DNA from 2 places in the Paenibacillus sp. T2-29 genome. Region 1 is predicted to be linked to the other one. Evidence: predicted binding sites of a transcription regulator. Region 1 holds the regulator's gene; the other holds the start of a gene.
The links. Region 1 encodes LexA, which represses DNA repair genes until DNA is damaged. Its sites were predicted from a motif close to CGAACATATGTTCG; they were not measured.

Region 1 (10,405 bases):
AAAAATTATAATGTAACACACTTCACTTTTTTTTAAGATGGTAAAAGTTGAACCCAATGGCGCATAGGTTATTTGGCAGTAACCATAGTATTCTCTTCCTTTTGGTTAACTAAGTTTTTACAGCCTACTTGGGAAACCCTGCCATAATAGGTGGTTGCGCTTATTGGGTTCTACTGTCAGTGATCAGCATAAACCTTACTTACCGAAGTTTTTTTATTTCATTTTATGTTAAAAATGAAATCTCACATTATTCGCATAATATATTGACATATGGTCAATTTTAGAGAAAAATAGATAACAATAATATAAAAATTTTGGAATTTTTATGTGAAGGGTGGATATGACATGAAGCATACACCTACGATTCGGGCGGAATTAGATAGATACCTAAAACAAGAGGGTCTGAACCTAACGCAATTCGGGCATATCGCAGGCATTAATAGGGGGATAGTAAGTGGCATTGTAACAGGAAATAGTTCTATGTCTGTTAACCAAATTGATAGAATCACTGAGGCTATGGGTTTACCAGAAGGCTATTTTTACGACTTATATGTAGAAAACTATATTATCGACATTCCCCCTAATATGAGGCGAATCGAACCATTTTTGTATCGCTGTGCAGAGTTGGACAAGTTGGATGCGATCCGTCGAGTGGTGGGAGCTATCATGGACAATCTACTCTACTCACCCAAGCTATTTGACATTGCAGAAGAATTGTTAGCGCAGGGACGATATGATGCTGCACTATTGCTCTATGAAAGTGTAGCAGAAGTGGAAAAATATCAACATTCTGAACGCTTGGCCATCTGTCAATATCGGATTTTCACGATTCAGATTGATGACGATCAAAGCCGCAATCTTAGGGCAGCCATACTTTTCGAGCCTTATGTCGAGCGCCTAGATGAAATAGAACAACTTGATGCATTGAAGGACTTAGCTAATGTGTACAGGTCTTTGCGTAAATGGGATAAGGTTAAGGAAATGGCGATAAAAATGAGAGCTAAAGCGGAAATCCAATACACTTTGAAACATCAACAGAAGAAACTAAAGGATGACGAGTCTAAAAATAGTTTAAGTCGCCCCATGTTTGTATATATTACCTATGCTGACCTGTTGTGTGCAAGTGTCTGTGATGCCCAAGGCGATTATCAACAAGCTCTACAATATACATATGCCTATGCAGACTTGGAGTGGGTTAGAGAGACTGATGATGATACCCTATATTGGGTAGAAATGTATCAAGACTGGGCACGATGCAATATTTACGTTAATAAACTCCTATCTGGAGATACAAGTGTGCTTGCAGATTATGTTGAATACATAGCTGAAACAGCACATACTGTGGAGGATGAAAAACTCTCAAAGTTGTTGAACGTTATGATAGCGGCTAACCGATATAATTTGAATGTAGATGATGTACTATCACGATTTAAGATAGACATTGATGCCTTTACCCAACTTCCGCTATCTACTGATATGTACACCCAACAAGTGGTACCTGACTATATTGCATGGTTTTGTTACGAAGTGGCCTACTATTATTTAAACAGGGGGAAGTACAATGATGGTTTTAAACAATTATTATGTGCTATGGTAAAAGCACATATACTAAACAATGAAACATACTTTATAAACTGTACGGGTCTCTTTGCACATTTCCAAGCATACGCGTCTCCAGAGGCCAGAGAAGAGTATTTTAAACTATCAGAAAAGGTGTGGTTAGACAATGTTGAAAAAAATGACACTGTTAATCGTTGCAAGTAGCTTTTTGTTTTTTCCCGTCCTGACGCAACATATTCAGATCCTTGTACAGGTTGGAGGTTCTTAAATGCAAAGGCTCTACTAACCTTATGGTTGGTAGAGCTTTTTAGTTAAAGGAATTGTTACACATGCCCCGAATGAGTCACTGAGTGTTCAGTTTTAAAGCATACATATAAATATTTTGATGGCACAAAGTTATGACAAATTATATCTTCCCATGAAATGAGGTTTTTTAATGATTTTTGATCTAAGAGGGTCTGAATCTATGACACCGCAGGTGGGCATCTTTTATTCAATGGTGGAGGGTAATTACAACCGATTAAAATCCATCGTTCAAGATATGAAGCAAAGCGAGTTAGATTATAAAGGGCCAGATCATAAGTATAACAGCACTTCCCAGTTGATTAGGCATTTGTCATATGTAGACTTGAAATGGGTTTACAGAATTAAAGGAGAAGATATTCCTGAATATCTTGAGTAAACTATGGTCCTATGGTTGATAAACATAATAATATTACGCAAAGTAGGGATATTCACTTAAGGATCTCTTAGCGGATTATAACTTTGTGATTAATTTATTGGAATCTGGCACATATCTGATCATAGCCGGTATCACCAAGCAAATATAAATCAACTTCGGAAATGGTATAGCCAACAACAATAATTTCTCTATTGAGAGTAACTCCAATCGTTGATTAACGGTCTCTATTTGTTTCGTAAGCAGCCGGAGAGTTTTTTTATCTACAACAATTTTTTCCTTACTTCGACACACTTAGAATAGTAGATTTATTATGTAATCATACCAATATTCTGAGAGGGGATACTCAATGAAGAAGTTCAAACCGATGTTTCTAGTCATGATTGCTGCTTTTTTAATGTTTGCTACAAGCGTTTCAGCTTCCAGCTACGTAACCACAACTAAGTGGAAAAACGAAACCTACGCCCAAAGTGACATTATTCATACAAATGGTGGAAAAGTTAGATTACGTGGTGGTTATACTGGTCCAGGTAAAGCTACAATAATGTTTATGTACTCTGTTGACGGCACATCTAGGTATGGCCCAATAGGTACATATAGTTTTGATACTTTTATGAGTGGGAGATCATTTACTGATTATGTCGACGTACCTAGTGGGGGGTATTTCTACGTAGTTATTACTGGTGATGAAACTGCAGAAGCATACGGGAGAATAGACGACAAAAAATAAATTACTATAGAGGAATATAATATTTTGTATGAAATGACAAGAGTGACACAAGGCATATCGCAATTACAGTGAGCTTGAGTCGTGACCCAAAGGATCGTGTTACGTCGCCTGGAGTGTAAATAGATACTATATGGAACTCTGAGCCTCAGATTAAATCTGAGGCTTATTTTTTATGTACTAAAAAAGATAACTCTTGTAAGGAAGAAGGTCAGGAAACTTTTTTTTCTTTTTTGATTGCGTTAGAAAGGAAATGAATACTTGGTGTATGACAATGGCTAAAAAACTAGCTAGCAGTAGGACCAAAGATCGAAGCAGATCGAAAGACAAAAGGTTATTTGTTCTATTGATGGTTGGCGCTTCACTTATTGCCGTCTTATTCCTTCTTCAATCAGTTCTTATGAAAGGAATCCCTTCTGTTCCAGCAAATCCTCTGTGGCCTTCCATAGTTTTTGCTGCATCTTGGGATCTTCTCCGGGTGAGACCGGTTCAATAGATTTCCCGGTTCCGACGTTAAAGTATCCACCCGTTTTTTTATGATATTCCGGCTCTACAATCAATCGGGTGATGATATCTGCTCCTCTTCGCGGATCTCCAAGACGAAGGAACTTCAACAATCGTTCTAATAGAGGGGCAAACCAAAGTTCTCGTCCCAATCCGGTAACATTGAATCCTGGATTTAGTGCATTTACACTGATTCCCGTATCCGACCATCGTCTTGCCAGTTCAGCAGTGAACATAATATTCAATAATTTGGTTTTTCCATAAATGGGCGATGAGCCACGAGCGGTAAAGGCAGTTGTATCCGTTAAATCTTCGGGGAGCTTCAAAACTCCATGACGGCGTGAAGCTTCGGAGGCAACATTGACAACTCTAGCCTTGTCTACGTTCTGCAGACACGGTTTTAGTGTATGTGTTAACAGCCATGGCGATAAATAATTTATGGCAATCATTTCAGGAAACCCCTCGGAAGTGATACGTTGCTCAAAAGCATGGATACCCGCATTATTTAACAGCACATCAATTTTAGGGTATGCGGCGGCTATTTCACACCCGATCCGTTTAACATCCTTTAGTACTGATAAATTTCCATAAAAAAAGTCAACCTTCGCTGATGGGCTAAACACCTCAATCTGTTTTCTTGTAGCTTCAGCACGTTCCTTACTCCTGGCAGTCAAAACAAGGTCAAAACAGCCGCGTCTTCCCAATTCAATTGCGACTAGCTGTCCAAGACCACTGGTGGCACCTGTTATGACAATAGTAGCATTTTTAGGCATCGTCATTTCTCCTTCATGTGTTACAATTTTATTGGAGTTCCAATCCGGCGATTTAACGCCTTTGATTGACATATGTCCACTATAATAATTTAGTTGATATATGTCAATCAAATTCGATTTATTATGGGTTTTTGATCGAGAGAAAGGTGATTGAGGATGAAATATAATGAAGTCAAAAATAGACCAAGGGAAAAATTGGAGATTGAGTTGGGCGAGCAGCTTAACGCACTTATCAGTGCTTCACACGCCTTGAATGTCAGAGCTGCTGCGAAATTTGACTCCTCCTTACAACCTGCGGCCTTCCACATTGTTCGTTGGCTGTATTCTTATGGACCAACTAATGCCGCCACTTTAGCAGAATCAACTGCGATGGATCGAAGTTCAGTAAGTCGTCTTCTCAAACAGCTCCAGTCTTTGGGGTATTTGAACAGAGAGGCCTCCCAAAGTGATGGACGGGGAATTGTATTATCTCTTACCGAGCATGGACAACAACAATTAATTGATGCGCTAAAGGAAAAGGAGTCCGTTTTTTATGAACGAATTTTGGACTGGAAAGATACAGAGCTTCATGATTTCATCCAAATGCTTAGGCAATTTAATGGACTCAATTGACACGGAACGCAACCTTAAGAAGTGTCCCGAATGTAAATACTTGCAAACAATATCGTCACTTTCCAAAGAATGTATTGAGCTAATGGAGAACGTTAGCTCAATATGACTGTAAAAATGTATGTAGCAAAAAAAAGCCAAATATATTGTCTGTTTCATTAAACTGTTTTACCAGTTAACTTAATGGTATTGCACAGAACCAATTTAAGATACGAGCCAGTGGGACGCTTATTTTAATTTCAGATAACAAGAAGAAAATGTTATCATGAGCGGCTTGGACAGTCTGCGGAAGAGAGTTGGGAAGATTACAACGAAGCCAATTAAGATTATCGGCTCTTATTCTTTTGTAAGCAGTATGAATATAGAGTAGAAGTGGACAATGGAATCTACCCGAATGTGTATTTTTTATGTCAGACAAAGCTCCCCTTACTTTGACAATCAATAAGCCGTATGTTTATGGATGAAGATAAATAGGAAGGAAAGGATGAAAATAATGAGTATGAAATTAGGAAGGAAAACTACTTTCTCCACAATTGCTCTCTTATTTTCAGTTTTGTCCCCGCTATCAGCTTCGGCAGATGTAGCAAGTGTTACCCATGACACCTATACAAACTCTTTTAATCAAGAATTAGTTTCATCTCAATTAGTAATTTTTAAAGATGACACAGCATATACAGATGTATCTATTGTCGGGAAAAGAGTGAAATTTTCGATTAGTGGTTTAGAAAATCCATTTAACGCTAATTATTATAATCGATTAGTCTGGACTAGTACTGATGAAGAACCAAATATAAAAAATATACTGACAGTAAAAGTTGCGCCAAAAACAGGGTCGCTTTACAGTTCCAGCAACTATGAAAACCTTTCACTGATAAAACAAAAAATCAACTCTGACTCACCAGTATATGGATGGATTCAATTAGAATCCAAAGAGTGGGCTAAAGCAGGATCAGCTATAATCAAATATTAGAAAATTCCTAATGTGTAGTGTAAGTGAATATTCTAAATAAGCGAAATCCCCACCCGACCAGCTAAGGTAGTGGGGATTTTTCAAAAAAAAGACTCCATCAAATATTGACAGAGTCTTTTAGAGAAATTGTAATTGTTGAAAGTGATTTTCTTAAGAAGGGAAAAGTGTTTCGGAATCTGGGGAACCGCCATCACCAAGCCAACGGTTAGGGCCTGCAAATGAAAAAGTTTTCCCGTTTCCAGTAATTTTTATATTAGCGATTTTCCAACCTGGTTTATGTCCAGATCCATCAGTCCTGATCGTAATTTTTCTGATGTCACCAAGGTTGCTGGTGCTAATTCTTGTTGTATCCGAATCTCCTTGTTCAAAACTTCCATTGAGTGTAGCGGTAGCATAATCTCCATTTGAACCATACAAAGTAATAGAGATATTAGAATCAGTTCCAGCATCTTTAAGTTTGGCTGTATTTACAGTAACAACATATTCAACATTAGCAAAAGGTGTAACTGACTCTATACTTCTATTAGAGTCTTGTAATGAGCTATAAGTGTCAGTTGTGACCTGATCTGCAAAAGAAGGTGATGCGAAAGCTGCAGATGAGATAAGAAGTGCTGATGCTAGCAAAGATACTTTGTTCATTAATATGTTCCACCTTTCTAGTATTTGTATTTAATGTTATACATGTGTAATGGGTTTGTACATAGTTCATTGGTTGTGAAGAATATTGCTTTACTTGTCTTTGTTTGTTGGATTTTATCTGTATATGTCAGATATTCTTATTTTTAATTAATTTCAGAATGATATGTTCATAAAAAGTTCACTTACATGAAAATTTTGTTGCAGCTAAAATAATCACATCAAAAATGAAAGGTTGAATTTAATGCCAACAACTAAAAAGGAAAGCTTTTACTTTGGGGTTATTATGTGTTTTGGAATGGTCATTATTATGACCTTCTATAATCTTTTGATTAACGGATTGATTGGAAAAATTAGCTTGATTACCATTGCTGTTGAATTTCTAATTGGATTTATTATAGCGCTCGTATTAGATCTATATATCGTGGGTCCTATAGCCAAAAAAGTTGCTTTGAGTCTACCTTTTGATAAATCCAAAAAAATATTTTTAGTTATCACGATTTCAACATGTATGGTGTTCGGAATGGCCTGTTCTATGTCTTTCTACGGTTTATTAACTTCAATTCTTAGCCATGCTATTAGCGATCATTCATTATTTGAAGCATATTTAGAAATTTTTATAAAGAACTTTGTTGTGGCCTATCCATTACAATTATTGGTTATAGGTCCAGCTGTTCGAGCCTTGTTTATAAAATTTATAAAGAAATGCGGGCAAGCAGGACCAAAGCTGATACAAGTTTGAGGAAGCTATAACTGGCGGGATTGGTAGTTTGGTGATCATTTAACACAAAAAAAGCAGGAAGAATTCTTCCTGCTTTTTGCTTGAAAATAATTATTAACGTCTGCGTTGTCCATCATTCACGCTAAACAGATTGACAGCCAGTGCGTTACCTCTTGCACGCGCAGTGGCTCTTTGGTTGGAACGGATGTTTAATCTTCTTCTTCTCAATTCACGGTTGCTGTGTCTTCTGCTCATAATATCACCTCCCTTCAAAGAAATGAAGGTACGGTTAAATCTTAATGATGTTTATGCTTACGCTTGGAAATTTTGATATTTAATGCGTTAGTTGCGAGTGCATTTCCGCTTCCTGTTTTAGCAGCTGCGGCTTGAAAGACTTTAACGACCAGATATCTGTTTTTCCCGATGCGATGCTTATACGTTTTAACTCTATTTCTGATCATCTGCATAACTCCTTTACTTTAGGTCTGCTATATACATATGTCAATTGTGCTAGTAATGTATCAGCATAAATCTACTAAAGACAAAAAGAAGCTAGTACCTATGTTCCTAAATGTTTTTTAAAAAAACTCATGCTAGCCTGCGTTCGCCTTCCCAACTTTACGTTATAGGGGAAGGCTACAGTAGGTTCACATGAGTCAAATTTCCATTTGTTTAGCTAATAAAAGTAAACAGTTCAAGATCAGAGGGGACTATTTCGGATAATGGGGGGGATATAATAGTAGAGACAATATAGGTTTCTGAAAAGGAAAGAATAGTTGTGAGACACACATAGTAAACATAATAACAATATAAAACCGGCTCGCCTAGGCGGCCGGTTTTATATTCGTGGTAGTATAGCGGGGAAGAAAGCACGATAAATCAGTGGAAGTCCCGGAAGAGTCCAACAACCTTGCCCAATATGCTGACGTGTGTCAGGCGAAGCGGTTCAAAGGCTGGATTTTCAGGTTGAAGCCGGATATGATCTTTTTCTTTGTAAAAGGTTTTAACTGTAGCCTCGTCTTCATCTGTCATAGCTACTACAATGTCTCCGTTATCAGCGGTCTGCTGCTGACGTACGATTACATAGTCTCCGTTAGCAATACCAGCTTCAATCATGCTTTCGCCTACAACAGATAACATGAATATTTTATCCTCACCAACAAAGTGTTGGGGAAGAGGAAAGTAATCTTCAATATTTTCTGTCGCCGTAATAGGAAGACCAGCGGTTACTTTGCCGACGACGGGAACACGACTAATGGAGTAATTAATCAAGTTGCTGTTATCCGATTCGTCTTGACCAAGTAATTCAATAGCCCGTGGTTTCGTAGGATCGCGGCGAATGAGTCCTTTTTTCTCCAAACGATCCAAATGACCGTGAACCGTAGAACTGGAGGCCAATCCGACTGCCTCGCCTATTTCGCGCACAGAAGGGGGGTATCCCTTTAGACGCACTTCATTGCGGATAAATTCAAGAATGGCCTGCTGGCGGCTCGAAATCTTAGACATACCGTATCAACCCCATTTAGTAACGTTTGGGAAAATTATAGCATAGAACCTCCGTTCGTACAAACATAAGTTCTAAATAATCCCTAAAAATATTTACGAACTTTTGTTCTGTTTTCTATTGAACAAAACAAATGTTCGTGTTATATTGTGAAAAAAACATAAGAACAAATGTTTGGAGGACGCGGCCAATTATGAAATATAGCACTTATCAAAGTATTTTCCCGATGAACTTAGAGAATTTACAGGAGACCCGAAAAGAGAGTAAGGTGCGTTTGTTACAGGTTATTACCAATACTCTTTTACTCAAGCTTCTTATTCTAGTAATTATCGTTTGGGTTGCAGGGGCAGGTGTACTTACGGTTTTCGCAGCACCTTCAGTTTCTAATAAAGAGGTGATTAAGCTGACCGTACAACCTGGAGATACGTTATGGAAGATTGCTGTGAATCATAAACCGGAACGAATGGATACACGGGTATATATTGAAGGAATTATGCGTATTAACGCTTTGGAGGATCGGGGAGTGCAGGCAGGTCAGGTGCTTAAGCTTCCACACTTCTGATCTATAAGACTATAGAGCTTGTCAAGGAGCGCATTGCGGGAGCCTTGACAAGCTCTTTTCTACATGTCAAAGTGTATTATATCTTTGCTTTTATGGAGGGGACACAATTTGGATATAGACAGCTTGGTACAGCGCATTAATGAATTAGCGCGCAAAGCAAAAACCGAAGGATTGACAGAAGAGGAAACCACAGAGCGCGCCAACCTTCGGGAAATTTATTTAGGCAACATTCGCCGTAATTTTCGGCAGCAGCTTGAAACCATTGAATTTGTGGACGATGATACGTCGAAGGGAAATGGCGGGCTGAAGCATTAATGTCTAAAGCCTGCATCATTTGCCTTGTTTTAGGTATCTTTCCTGGTATCTATATAGATCAGCTTTAAGGCAGTTGTTTTAATGTAATATTTATTGGGAAGGGAATTGAGAGATGGCCCGATCATTTGAAAGAAAAGTACGTAAAAACACAGCGCGTTTAAATAAAACGCGCAAGAAACAAGGCATTCAAACCATTAACGGCGCAGGTTCAGCAATGGACATTTTCCGTGGCCGTAATATTACTGTGCCAATCATGCTGGCTGGTCTTGCTGTATTGTACATGCTTATGAGTTACTTTTTGACTAAGACGGGCATGCGGGGAATGGACTGGCTGGTATTTGGCTTGTACTTGATGCTGGCTGTAATCTTCTACATTCGCCGTCCTTATTTAAAAGTGGGAAAAGATACCCTCTATATGTTAAAAGGTGGCAGAGAACGGCCGATGACGGCAGGGGACATGAAAGCCATCAAAATTGAAAAGGGTTACGTTACCGTTGAAAGAAAAGGGAAGGGCGGTAATTTTATTTTTACAAAATCACTGGGACGCTACGATACGGATGCCATCGCAGAGCGTCTTGAAAAGTTTGCACTATCCAATCAGATACAGGTAGATAAAAAATAACCGATTTAGCCTGTAGCTCTGTAAGTAAGGCCGTATGATGTTATTTTTTCATATAACATGGTGCGGCCACTTGCTTAATATGGGCACACATAACGATCTGATTCGTGACCAAACAGACAAGCTTACATATACAGTGGAAAGAGAGTGGATAATTCATATGACGATTCAGGCGATAATGTTTGATCTTGATGATACCCTTCTGTGGGATGAACGTAGTGTAGAA
Region 2 (10,405 bases), on a different contig from region 1:
TATTAAAACATACGCCGAAACGGTCGGGTTGAATCCCGATGAGCTTCTGGAAGGGCACCAAAGTAATGTGCCTGAACCTGAACCGGAAGCGGTCATGGAGCCTGTTACACAGAAACGCTCCAGCCGTCCCGCGACGATTGGCAATCTTAAATGGTTGCCTACAGCGTTAATGTGGCTTTTTCTAGTTCTCATTGTTGGGGTTATTTATGCTTATTGGGTGAGTAACAACCATTCCACTCCAAAAACAGCAGAAAACACAACGCCGATTACAACACCAAGTACACCAAGTACAACACCTAACACAACGCCAAGTACGACACCAAACACGTCTACTCCAAATACAACTACGACACCGAATAATGGTCAGACAACGGCACCAAATGGTGCTGGCGGGCAGACCCCTGATACGGGAAAAACCGGGGAAACCCAGCCAGGTGGTACGGGAACTACAGATGCGACGACTCCAAATACTGGTCAGCAGCCGGATACGACTACGCCAGCGCAGGGAGTAACTGTGGCTCAGGATGGTAAGCAAGGCAAGACGACGATCTTCAAAGTCTCCAGTGCAACGGGGGCCACGGTCAAGGTTGATATTAAGGCAACGGGCGAAAGCTGGCTTGAGGTGTACAAGGGACAAAATTCCCGTGGAGAAAAGCTGAGCTATGGTATGACTAAAAGTGGAGATGCCATGTCTTTTGATATCGGTCCAGAAGGCTTATATATCAAATCAGGACGGTCTTCTGCCACGGATATTTCCGTCGCCGGCCAACCGATAACCGATAATAAATCGACGACTCGCGTGTTGATACAGCAAGGGGAAGCTTCTTCCACTGGAGCGAGTAGTGGGGTGACGGGTTCAACGGATACGACGACAAATGGTAGTACGGATACTACACAAAGTGGGACAGATTCTAGTACAACTACTGATGGTGAATAAACGCCTTGTTGCGGTGAAATACTAATGACTGTAATTCTTGGAAAGTCAGTCAGTTCATTTTCCGCAAAGTGAGGTGTATACGTTATGACCGTCAGCTGGATTGTGACTGGGCTCGGGATTATTGTCAGTTTACTGGGCTATTATCTAACACCGAATGCATGGGGCTATGGCATATTAGGCTTTGGTCTTGCTCACATTGTGCTTGGAATTTTGGATATGTTTAGAAATCCAACACGAAGTCACTATTAGAAATGTTAAACTGCAATTGTAATAAAGGCGTTTTTGTCGGGGGACTGGCAAGAACGCCTTTTTAGTGAACGGATTATTGGATTTTTGTAAATGACTAGCCTATAATTAGATATTGAACTTTGTTGTGGAAAGGAAAGTGAAACGATGGCTTCAGAAAATTCATTTGATATCGTCTCCAAAATGGATATGCAGGAGTTAACAAATGCGGTTCATCAGACGGAGCGTGAAATTGAAACGAGATTTGATTTCAAGGGGAGCAAAAGTAGCCTCAAGCTTGAGAAAGATGCTCTTACGATTGCATCGGAAGATGAATACAAGCTGAATGCGGTGATTGATATTTTGCAATCTAAAATGGTCAAACGAGGTCTATCCCTTAAAAACGTGGAATTTGGAAAATTGGAACCAGCTTCTTTAGGTTCAGTGCGTCAGCGTCTTTCTCTTAAGCAGGGAATTGATCAGGATAACGCCAAAAAAATTAATATCCTTATTCGGGATTCCAAGCTTAAAGTGAAAAGTCAGATTCAAGGTGATCAAATTCGAGTAACTGGAAAAAATAGGGATGATTTACAAGCCATTATTCAATTGCTGCGGAAAGCCGATCTGCCGTTGGAGCTTCAATTTACAAACATGAAATAAGCCGTTTTCTCTCATAGATTTTGTAGGACTAAACGTTGCTTGATGTGCAGCAGGTTATTTTGACATGCGTTTTGCGCCATATTATACTTGTAACGAAAATGCAGACATTGAGGTGTATAACGCTCGTCGAAAGCGATTTACATAGGATTGAAATCAATCCGAAAGCTGCCATTTGTAATCAAGTACGATAATCAGGGGAGAGTGTGTTGTGAATTTACCCAACAGAATTACAATAACGCGGATTTGCCTTATCCCGGTGATGATGCTGGCTTTGCTGGTGGATTTTGATTTTTATCCGCCACCGATTGAGATCGGTGCATTCACGCTGCCGTATAATCAGCTGATTGCGGCTATCATTTTCCTTGTAGCAGCCAGCACAGATGGCCTTGACGGATATTTGGCTCGTAAAAATAATATGGTCACCAATTTGGGCAAGCTGTTGGACCCCCTTGCTGATAAGCTGTTGGTAACTGCTATTTTGGTTTCTTTGGTGGAAATGGGAAAAATTGATTCTTGGGTTGTCGTTGTAATTGTCAGTCGTGAGTTTGCGGTTACGGGTCTGAGACAGATCGCCTTATTAGATGGCTCTGTGGTTGCTGCAAGCAATTGGGGGAAATTAAAGACGATCATCCAGATCATTGCTATTGTAGCACTGCTCATTAATAATTTCCCGTTTGTTTTTCTGGGTATTCCGTTTGATTTAATAGCGATATGGGCAGCTGTGTTAATCACCATTTATTCGGGTATTGATTACTTTGTAAAGAATATCCATTTGCTGAGCTCCTCTAAAGTTTAACAGGATAAATCTTATGGAAACAGCAATAGGGACTTAACTTATTGCTGTTTCTTTACATAATTCACATTATACGCATCATAGGAGGACGAATTGATGAAAGCTGAAATCATTGCAGTAGGAACAGAGTTATTACTTGGACAAATAGTAAATACAAATGCCCAATATTTGTCACAAGAGCTAGCTACTATCGGAATTGATGTATATTTTCAGACTGTAGTTGGCGATAACATGGATCGACTTCAGGAAGCGGTACGTCTTGCTCAGAAGCGTGCGGATATTATTTTGTTTTCTGGTGGGCTGGGGCCAACTCAGGACGATTTGACAAAAGATGCAATAGCGGCTGTACTGGGGCGAAAATTGCAGATAGATCGTCTTGCCATGGACAAGCTGGATCAGTTTTTCCGTAACCGCGGGGTAGAAATGACCGAGAATAACCGCCGCCAGGCGCTTTCTATTGAAGGAGCTACTCCGCTTGAAAATGAGACGGGTTTAGCTATAGGGGATGCCATTGCACAGGACGGTAAATTTTATGTGGTTTTGCCCGGACCACCTAAGGAACTTAAACCTATGTTTGCAAATCATGCTAAACCATGGTTGCTTCAGCAGGCATTAAGCGGTGAGGAGATGCCGATTTATTCGAAAATGCTAAAATTCGCAGGGATCGGTGAGTCAGCTCTTGAAACGCGCTTGTTAGATCTGATCGAATCCCAGACGGACCCCACGATTGCTCCTTATGCCAAGGAAGGGGAAGTCACGATCCGTATATCCACCAAGGCGGCCAGTGAGAGTGAAGCTTTAATTAAGCTGACGGCTACGGAAGTACAAATTCAGCAGCGTCTTTCCGAATATATGTATGCAAGTGAGGATGTTACGCTGGAGAAGGTGATTGTAGATTTAATGGCCAAGCGCGGACTCACTGTGAGCGCAGCGGAAAGCTGTACAGGCGGTATGCTGATGGAACACATCACTTCTATACCTGGCAGTGCTGTTATGTTTCAAGGTGGCATCGTGTGTTATTCCAATGAAATGAAGATGAAATTGCTCAATGTGCCTTATGATTATTTGGAAGGGGATCATGCGCCAGGCGCAGTGAGTAAGGAAGTAGCCCTTGTGCTTGCAGAGCAGGCAAGAATGATTATGGACAGCGATTTCGGACTTTCTGTTACTGGTGTAGCTGGGCCCGGATATTCCGAGCGGAAGCCAGTCGGCCTGGTGTATATTGGTATTGCTGAGCGCGACAAGGAAACAGAAGTATATGAGCTGAATTTAAGCGGTAACCGTGAGACCATCCGTTTGCGATCTGTCAAAGCTATCCTGTACAGATTGTGGCGCCGATTGGTAGAGAACGAGAAACTCTCTTAATTATTGATGAGTTGTTTTAGATAGATATTCATGATATAATCTTTTTATTCGGAAGAACCGTTGCAAAGCTTTTTGCCAGCGGTTCTTTTTTCGTTTTAAGAGAAAGGTATAACTATAGAAGAGAGCTGCGGGAAATAAAAAAACGAATGTATGTTCGAAAAAATGCTTGGCAAGCGTGTCAAAACAAGGTATTATTAAAGTACAAACAATGAAGGATGTGAGTTTATTGTCAGATCGTCGTGCTGCGCTGGATATGGCGCTCCGTCAAATAGAAAAGCAATTTGGTAAAGGTTCCATTATGAAGTTGGGTGAGTCTACTCACATGCAAGTGGAAACAATCCCCAGTGGTTCGATTGCTTTGGATATTGCGTTAGGAACGGGCGGCTTTCCAAGAGGCCGGATTATTGAAGTATATGGACCGGAATCATCCGGTAAAACGACAGTAGCTCTTCATGCTATTGCAGAGGTGCAAAAAACAGGCGGACAAGCCGCCTTTATCGATGCCGAGCATGCGCTTGATCCGTCGTATGCGAGCAAGCTGGGTGTCAATATTGATGAGTTGTTACTATCGCAACCAGATACAGGTGAGCAGGCATTGGAGATTGCCGAAGCTCTTGTGCGTAGTGGGGCAGTGGACATTATCGTCGTTGACTCTGTAGCGGCACTTGTACCGAAGGCAGAGATTGAAGGCGAAATGGGAGATTCCCATGTCGGTCTTCAAGCGCGCTTGATGTCACAGGCATTGCGTAAGCTGTCTGGAGCCATTAATAAATCGAAAACCATTGCTATCTTTATCAACCAGCTCCGTGAAAAAGTAGGTGTTATGTTCGGTAACCCTGAAACTACACCGGGTGGACGTGCCTTGAAGTTTTACTCTACGGTACGTTTGGATGTTCGTCGTATCGAAAGCTTGAAAATGGGTAACGACATCGTGGGTAACCGTACACGTATTAAAGTCGTGAAGAATAAAGTCGCACCTCCTTTCCGTCAGGCTGAAGTGGATATTATGTACGGTGAGGGCATTTCCAAAGAAGGAAGCTTGATTGATATCGGTACGGAGCACGACATTGTCGACAAGAGCGGAGCTTGGTATTCCTACGAAGGCGAGCGCCTTGGTCAGGGACGTGAGAATGCAAAGCAATTTTTGAAGGAAAATCCGAACATTGCTAGCACGATCGAGCAAAAAATCCGGGTGGCCAGTAATTTAATTACAACAATTGCTCCACCGACAGAAGAAGAGTTGGCGCAGGAGGCCAAGGAAGAACAGGAATTGTTGGAGCTTGAATAAGCTTGCCTGAAACTTCGCTTCTGATCTGTCATGTGAACTGTAGCCTAGGGATTATGGTACAGTCCGTTTAAATAGCATGATTCTGATGCCCTGCACAGTTGTGCAGGGCATTTTTGCATCAAATAAAGTCTGCTTTGTCAGCAGAATCTAACTTTTGCGTAGCAGGTGATCGTAGGCTGCTTTCGTGAATTTCAAAGTGAGGGAAACATATTGCAGTTGGACGATAAAGATGAATACACTTCGGAAGAAAATAAACAGCAAGGGATTTCTCTTTTTCCAGATCATGAGGAATTGATGATTACTAGAGTGGAGCAGGGACAGGGACGCAAGCGTGGAAGATACATCATTCATTTTGGTCCATACTCACTGTCTGTATTGGAAGATGTAATGATCAAGTACAAAATGTTCAAAGGAACGTCATTCGTCAAAAAAGAACTAGAAGATATCGTTCTGGCAGATGAAAAACAACAGGCTTATGTACATGCGCTGCGCTATTTGGGGCAAAAGCCTCGTACACGTCAGGAAATTGCCCAGCGTTTAGCGCAAAAGGAAGTGGATCAGGCTGTTATTGATGAGATACTGGTACGATTGCAAAGGGAGAAGCTTGTAGATGATGATTTATACGCGCGTCAGTGGGCAAGACAGCGTATAACAAGCCAACGTAAGGGTAAGATGTGGATCAGGCAAGAACTTCGTCAGAAGGGCATCTCTAAAGCTTCTATCGGGGAAGCATTAGGTGAGATCACCGACAATGAGGAGTGGGAGAGTGCCTTGTCGGTTGGACGTAAGAAATGGAATCAGGTACGTGGTGATATAATGGATAAAAAAAGGAAAATATTCCCGTTTCTTATGAGACGCGGCTATTCAGGGGATATGACACGCCGCGTGGTTAATCATCTCAGTGCGGCCGAGCAAGATGGAGCATTCGAAGACGAGGAATTACTGCATTGGGAGGAATAAGTTGCAAAACGGTAGCTGAACCTTTGGCTAGATAAGCCGGTTATTATATGGACAGCTGCACGGTAGTCTACTAATGTTTGCATTCCCTTGACAATGCCATTTGTCAAATAATAAAATATATATGAAACGATATTTGTGGAGTGCCCTTTTTCCTTCCAAAAAAGCGGAACCCACGGTAAAGTTCTCATCGCCAAATAACAAGTGATGCCGCTATGCCAGGCGGAATTGTACGTGTGAAAGCATGTGCATATGAAATGAAGCGACCTTGTGTCGTTATCTTAGTTTGACGATCAAAGTAAATGTGACAATTTCAAAAAGTCCCAAGGAATGCCTTGGAGGAACCAACGGGGAGGTGAACAGTATGATGACTGCGATCTGGTTCGTTCTCGTTGCTGTAGCCGCGTTATTCTTTGGGTTCGGGATTGGTTATTTTATTCGCAAATCTATTGCAGAAGCTAAGATCTCCAGTGCGGAAGAGGCTGCCGCGCAAATCGTGGAGAACGCGAAAAAAGAGGCAGAAGCGCTGAAGAAGGAAACGGTATTGGAAGCGAAGGATGAAATTCACCGCATCCGTGCCGAAGCTGAAAAAGAAACTCGTGAACGTCGTAATGAAATTCAACGACAGGAACGAAGATTGCTGCAAAAAGAAGAATCGCTGGATAAAAAATTGGAATCGCTGGAACGCAAAGAAGAACAAGTGGCCAACAAAGAGAAACGAATCGATGAAACCCAGCAGCAAATTGATTTGATTTACAAGAGCCAGGTAACTGAGTTGGAGCGTATTTCTAATCTTACGATGGAGGATGCAAGAAGTATTATTCTGACCAACGTAGAGCAGGAAGTTCGTCATGAAACAGCTCAGATGATTAAGGAAATTGAGCAGCAGGCCAAAGAAGAAGCGGATAAAAAGTCTCGTGAAATCATCACACTGGCCATCCAACGCTGTGCGGCAGATCATGTAGCAGAAACGACGGTTTCTGTTGTGACATTGCCGAATGAAGAAATGAAAGGCCGGATTATCGGACGCGAAGGCCGTAACATCCGTGCACTTGAAACCCTTACAGGAATCGACCTCATTATTGATGATACGCCGGAAGCTGTTATATTGTCCGGATTTGATCCGATTCGTAGAGAGATTGCGCGTACTGCACTCGAGAAGCTCGTAGCGGACGGACGGATACATCCGGCTCGTATTGAAGAGATGGTGGAAAAATCCCGTAAAGAGGTGGACGAACGAATCCGTGAGTATGGTGAACAGGCCACCTTTGAAGTGGGTGTGCATAGCTTGCATCCGGATTTGATCAAGATCTTGGGACGTCTTAAGTTCCGTACGAGTTATGGACAGAACGTATTGAAGCACTCGATGGAAGTTGCATACTTGACAGGTCTGATGGCCGGGGAACTGGGCGAGGACGTTGTACTGGCAAGACGAGCAGGTTTGCTGCATGACATCGGGAAGGCGCTGGATCACGAAGTGGAAGGATCACACGTTGAAATTGGCGTGGAGCTGGCGAAGAAGTACAAGGAACACCCGGTCGTTATCAACAGCATTGCTTCACATCACGGCGACTGCGAAGCGACTTCAGTGATCGCCATGCTGGTTGGAGCGGCAGATGCCCTATCAGCAGCAAGACCAGGAGCACGGCGTGAAACGCTAGAGACGTACATCCGTCGTCTTGAGAAGCTCGAACGCATCTCCGAATCTTTTGAAGGCGTTGAAAAATCATACGCAATTCAAGCTGGACGCGAGGTTCGTGTCATGGTACAGCCAGAGAAAATTGATGATGCGGAAGCATTCCGACTGGCTCGCGATATTACGAAAACGATTGAGAATGAACTGGATTATCCAGGACATATTAAGGTTACCGTTATTCGCGAGACTCGTGCGGTAGAATACGCAAAATAAAAGCATTTCAATGAAAAGTGGCCGCTGTTTGTAGGGCCACTTTTCATTATGTAAGGCAGACTAGGGAGGGTTTTCTATCAACGTATTATTTATTGGAGACATCGTCGGCAGTGTAGGCAGAAAGGCACTGAGGGAGAATCTCCCTTCGCTAAAATCAAAATACAACCCGCATGTTATTATCGTGAACGGAGAAAATGCAGCTTCGGGAAGAGGGATTACTCAAGCCATCGCCAGAGAGTTCTTTGATTGGGGCGTTCATGGGATTACGATGGGGAATCATACATGGGACAATAAGGAAATATTTGATTTTATAGATGATGAGCCGCGGATCATCCGTCCCGCTAACTTTCCACCAGGGACACCAGGCCGGGGTTATACTGTGGTAAAAGGTGGGGGGAAGGAACTAGCCATTGTTAATCTGCAAGGTAGAACCTTCTTGCCGGCTATTGACTGTCCATTTCGTGCAGCGGATGACATTGTAGACGAGCTCCGCAAAAAGCATAAACATATTCTAGTAGACTTTCACGCTGAAGCCACCTCCGAAAAAATTGCTATGGGTTGGCATCTGGATGGACGTGCATCCATCGTGGTAGGGACACATACACACGTACAAAGTAATGACGATACGATTTTGCCACAAGGAACTGCGTATCAGACAGATGCGGGAATGGTAGGTCCTTATGAGGGCGTGCTTGGTATGCAGAAAGAGGCTGTATTACAGAAATTTCAGACCCAGCTTCCGGTACGCTTTCAAGTGGACATGGGTAAATGGCACTTTCATGCCATCAGTGTAGAGCTCAATGATCACGATGGAAAAGCCCGCAAAATTGAGAAAATCAGGCTTAAAGAAGACGAATGGCGGATGGATTAACTTTGTTGTGAGCTACTTAAGGAAAGAATAAGGAAAACTGTCACCAAAAAGCAGGAATTTTTTACTGACCCTCGAATAACATCTAATAGTGGAATCAAACCATCATCATTCCCAGGGGAGGTACTTACTATGGATGTATTAAAAGTATCAGCAAAATCCAATCCCAATTCAGTTGCAGGCGCACTCGCAGGAGTACTGCGTGAACGCGGAAATGCAGAATTACAGGCGATTGGAGCGGGTGCACTAAACCAAGCCATTAAAGCGGTAGCCATTGCCCGGGGATTTGTAGCACCAAGCGGAGTGGATTTGATTTGTATTCCTGCTTTTACAGACATTGTTATTGACGGAGAAGATCGGACTGCAATCAAATTGATTGTAGAACCAAGATAATAAATGGAAGTTGTCTGAGCCTGTTTACGTTTTGTAAACGGGCTTTTTTGCTTTGTGGTTTAGTTATTATGGTTTTCAAAATAAATTTGTGGGCTTTAATCCAATGGAGGTATGGTGCATGAATGATAAGTTTGAAGCGAATTGGCCAGTTGTTGACCTGCACTGTGATGTGTTATGTAAAATGCAGCTCGATTCGCAGGTGGATTTCAGTCATTCATCGCTTGATGTCACAAAAGAGCGTTTGCTAGAAGGCAACGTAAGATTGCAAACGTTCGCTATTTATATATCACAGGTATTGGGCACGCCAAGATTTGAGCATGTGGTTCGTCAAATTGAACTGTTCAGGCAGCATGTTACCTCTAGCTCAGGCGGGTTAAAACCTCTACTGTGGAGAGAGGACTTGGCAGCACTCAAAAATATGTCCGCTGTACGTCAAGTGGAGCAAGTACAGCATACAGGCGTAGAGAAGCAAGCAGGGAAGATGACGAATGGGTATGAGAGTGGGACGAATCGTACAGAGCCACCTTGGGCGTTACTCTCACTCGAAGGGGTAGATGCGCTGGAAGGAAATCCGTTTTATGCGGATGTATGCTATGCCATGGGAATACGATTGATCGGGCTGACGTGGAATTATGCAAATTGGGCTGCTGACGGTATTATGGAGCTTAGAGGAGGTGGCTTGACCCGCAAGGGACGTGATTTGGTTGATCGCTGTAATAGTATGGGACTGCTGCTAGATGTATCACACTTGTCCGTACAAGGCTTTTGGGAGGTGATGGAGGAGGCGGCCTTACCGCCCATCGCCTCGCATTCGAACGCCTTTGCGAAATGTGCTCATCCCCGCAACTTGCGAGATGAACAGATTCGGGCACTGATCGCCCGTAACGGACGAATTGGATTGACCTTTGTCACGATGTTTCTGAAAGAGCAGGGTACAGTGCACGCTGAGGACCTGCTACCGCACATTGATCACATTTGTTCATTAGGTGGCGAAAGACATTTGATGTTTG

Region 2: recA (recombinase RecA) is a predicted target of LexA. The motif match lies at 4,124-4,137, and genes of this name have one in related genera.

Annotation. Positions count from the first base shown of each region.
Region 1 is NZ_JBREVE010000005.1:84,973-95,377, forward strand. It holds gene ACU1JV_RS15680 (transcriptional regulator) at 346-1,764, shown strand; gene ACU1JV_RS15685 (hypothetical protein) at 2,027-2,242, shown strand; gene ACU1JV_RS15690 (hypothetical protein) at 2,589-2,969, shown strand; gene ACU1JV_RS15695 (SDR family NAD(P)-dependent oxidoreductase) at 3,365-4,243, opposite strand; gene ACU1JV_RS15700 (MarR family winged helix-turn-helix transcriptional regulator) at 4,400-4,855, shown strand; gene ACU1JV_RS15705 (hypothetical protein) at 5,346-5,822, shown strand; gene ACU1JV_RS15710 (PLAT/LH2 domain-containing protein) at 5,973-6,461, opposite strand; gene ACU1JV_RS15715 (DUF2798 domain-containing protein) at 6,703-7,200, shown strand; gene ACU1JV_RS15720 (hypothetical protein) at 7,294-7,434, opposite strand; gene ACU1JV_RS15725 (hypothetical protein) at 7,476-7,640, opposite strand; gene lexA (transcriptional repressor LexA) at 8,059-8,685, opposite strand; gene ACU1JV_RS15735 (LysM peptidoglycan-binding domain-containing protein) at 8,877-9,245, shown strand; gene ACU1JV_RS15740 (DUF896 domain-containing protein) at 9,354-9,560, shown strand; gene ACU1JV_RS15745 (hypothetical protein) at 9,673-10,182, shown strand; gene ACU1JV_RS15750 (HAD family hydrolase) at 10,340-10,405, shown strand, end outside.
Region 2 is NZ_JBREVE010000003.1:449,683-460,087, forward strand. It holds gene ACU1JV_RS11710 (helix-turn-helix domain-containing protein) at 1-937, shown strand, start outside; gene ACU1JV_RS11715 (hypothetical protein) at 1,022-1,186, shown strand; gene ACU1JV_RS11720 (YajQ family cyclic di-GMP-binding protein) at 1,331-1,822, shown strand; gene pgsA (CDP-diacylglycerol--glycerol-3-phosphate 3-phosphatidyltransferase) at 2,031-2,618, shown strand; gene ACU1JV_RS11730 (competence/damage-inducible protein A) at 2,712-3,980, shown strand; gene recA (recombinase RecA) at 4,207-5,268, shown strand; gene ACU1JV_RS11740 (regulatory protein RecX) at 5,479-6,228, shown strand; gene rny (ribonuclease Y) at 6,590-8,134, shown strand; gene ACU1JV_RS11750 (TIGR00282 family metallophosphoesterase) at 8,211-9,005, shown strand; gene ACU1JV_RS11755 (stage V sporulation protein S) at 9,135-9,395, shown strand; gene ACU1JV_RS11760 (dipeptidase) at 9,514-10,405, shown strand, end outside.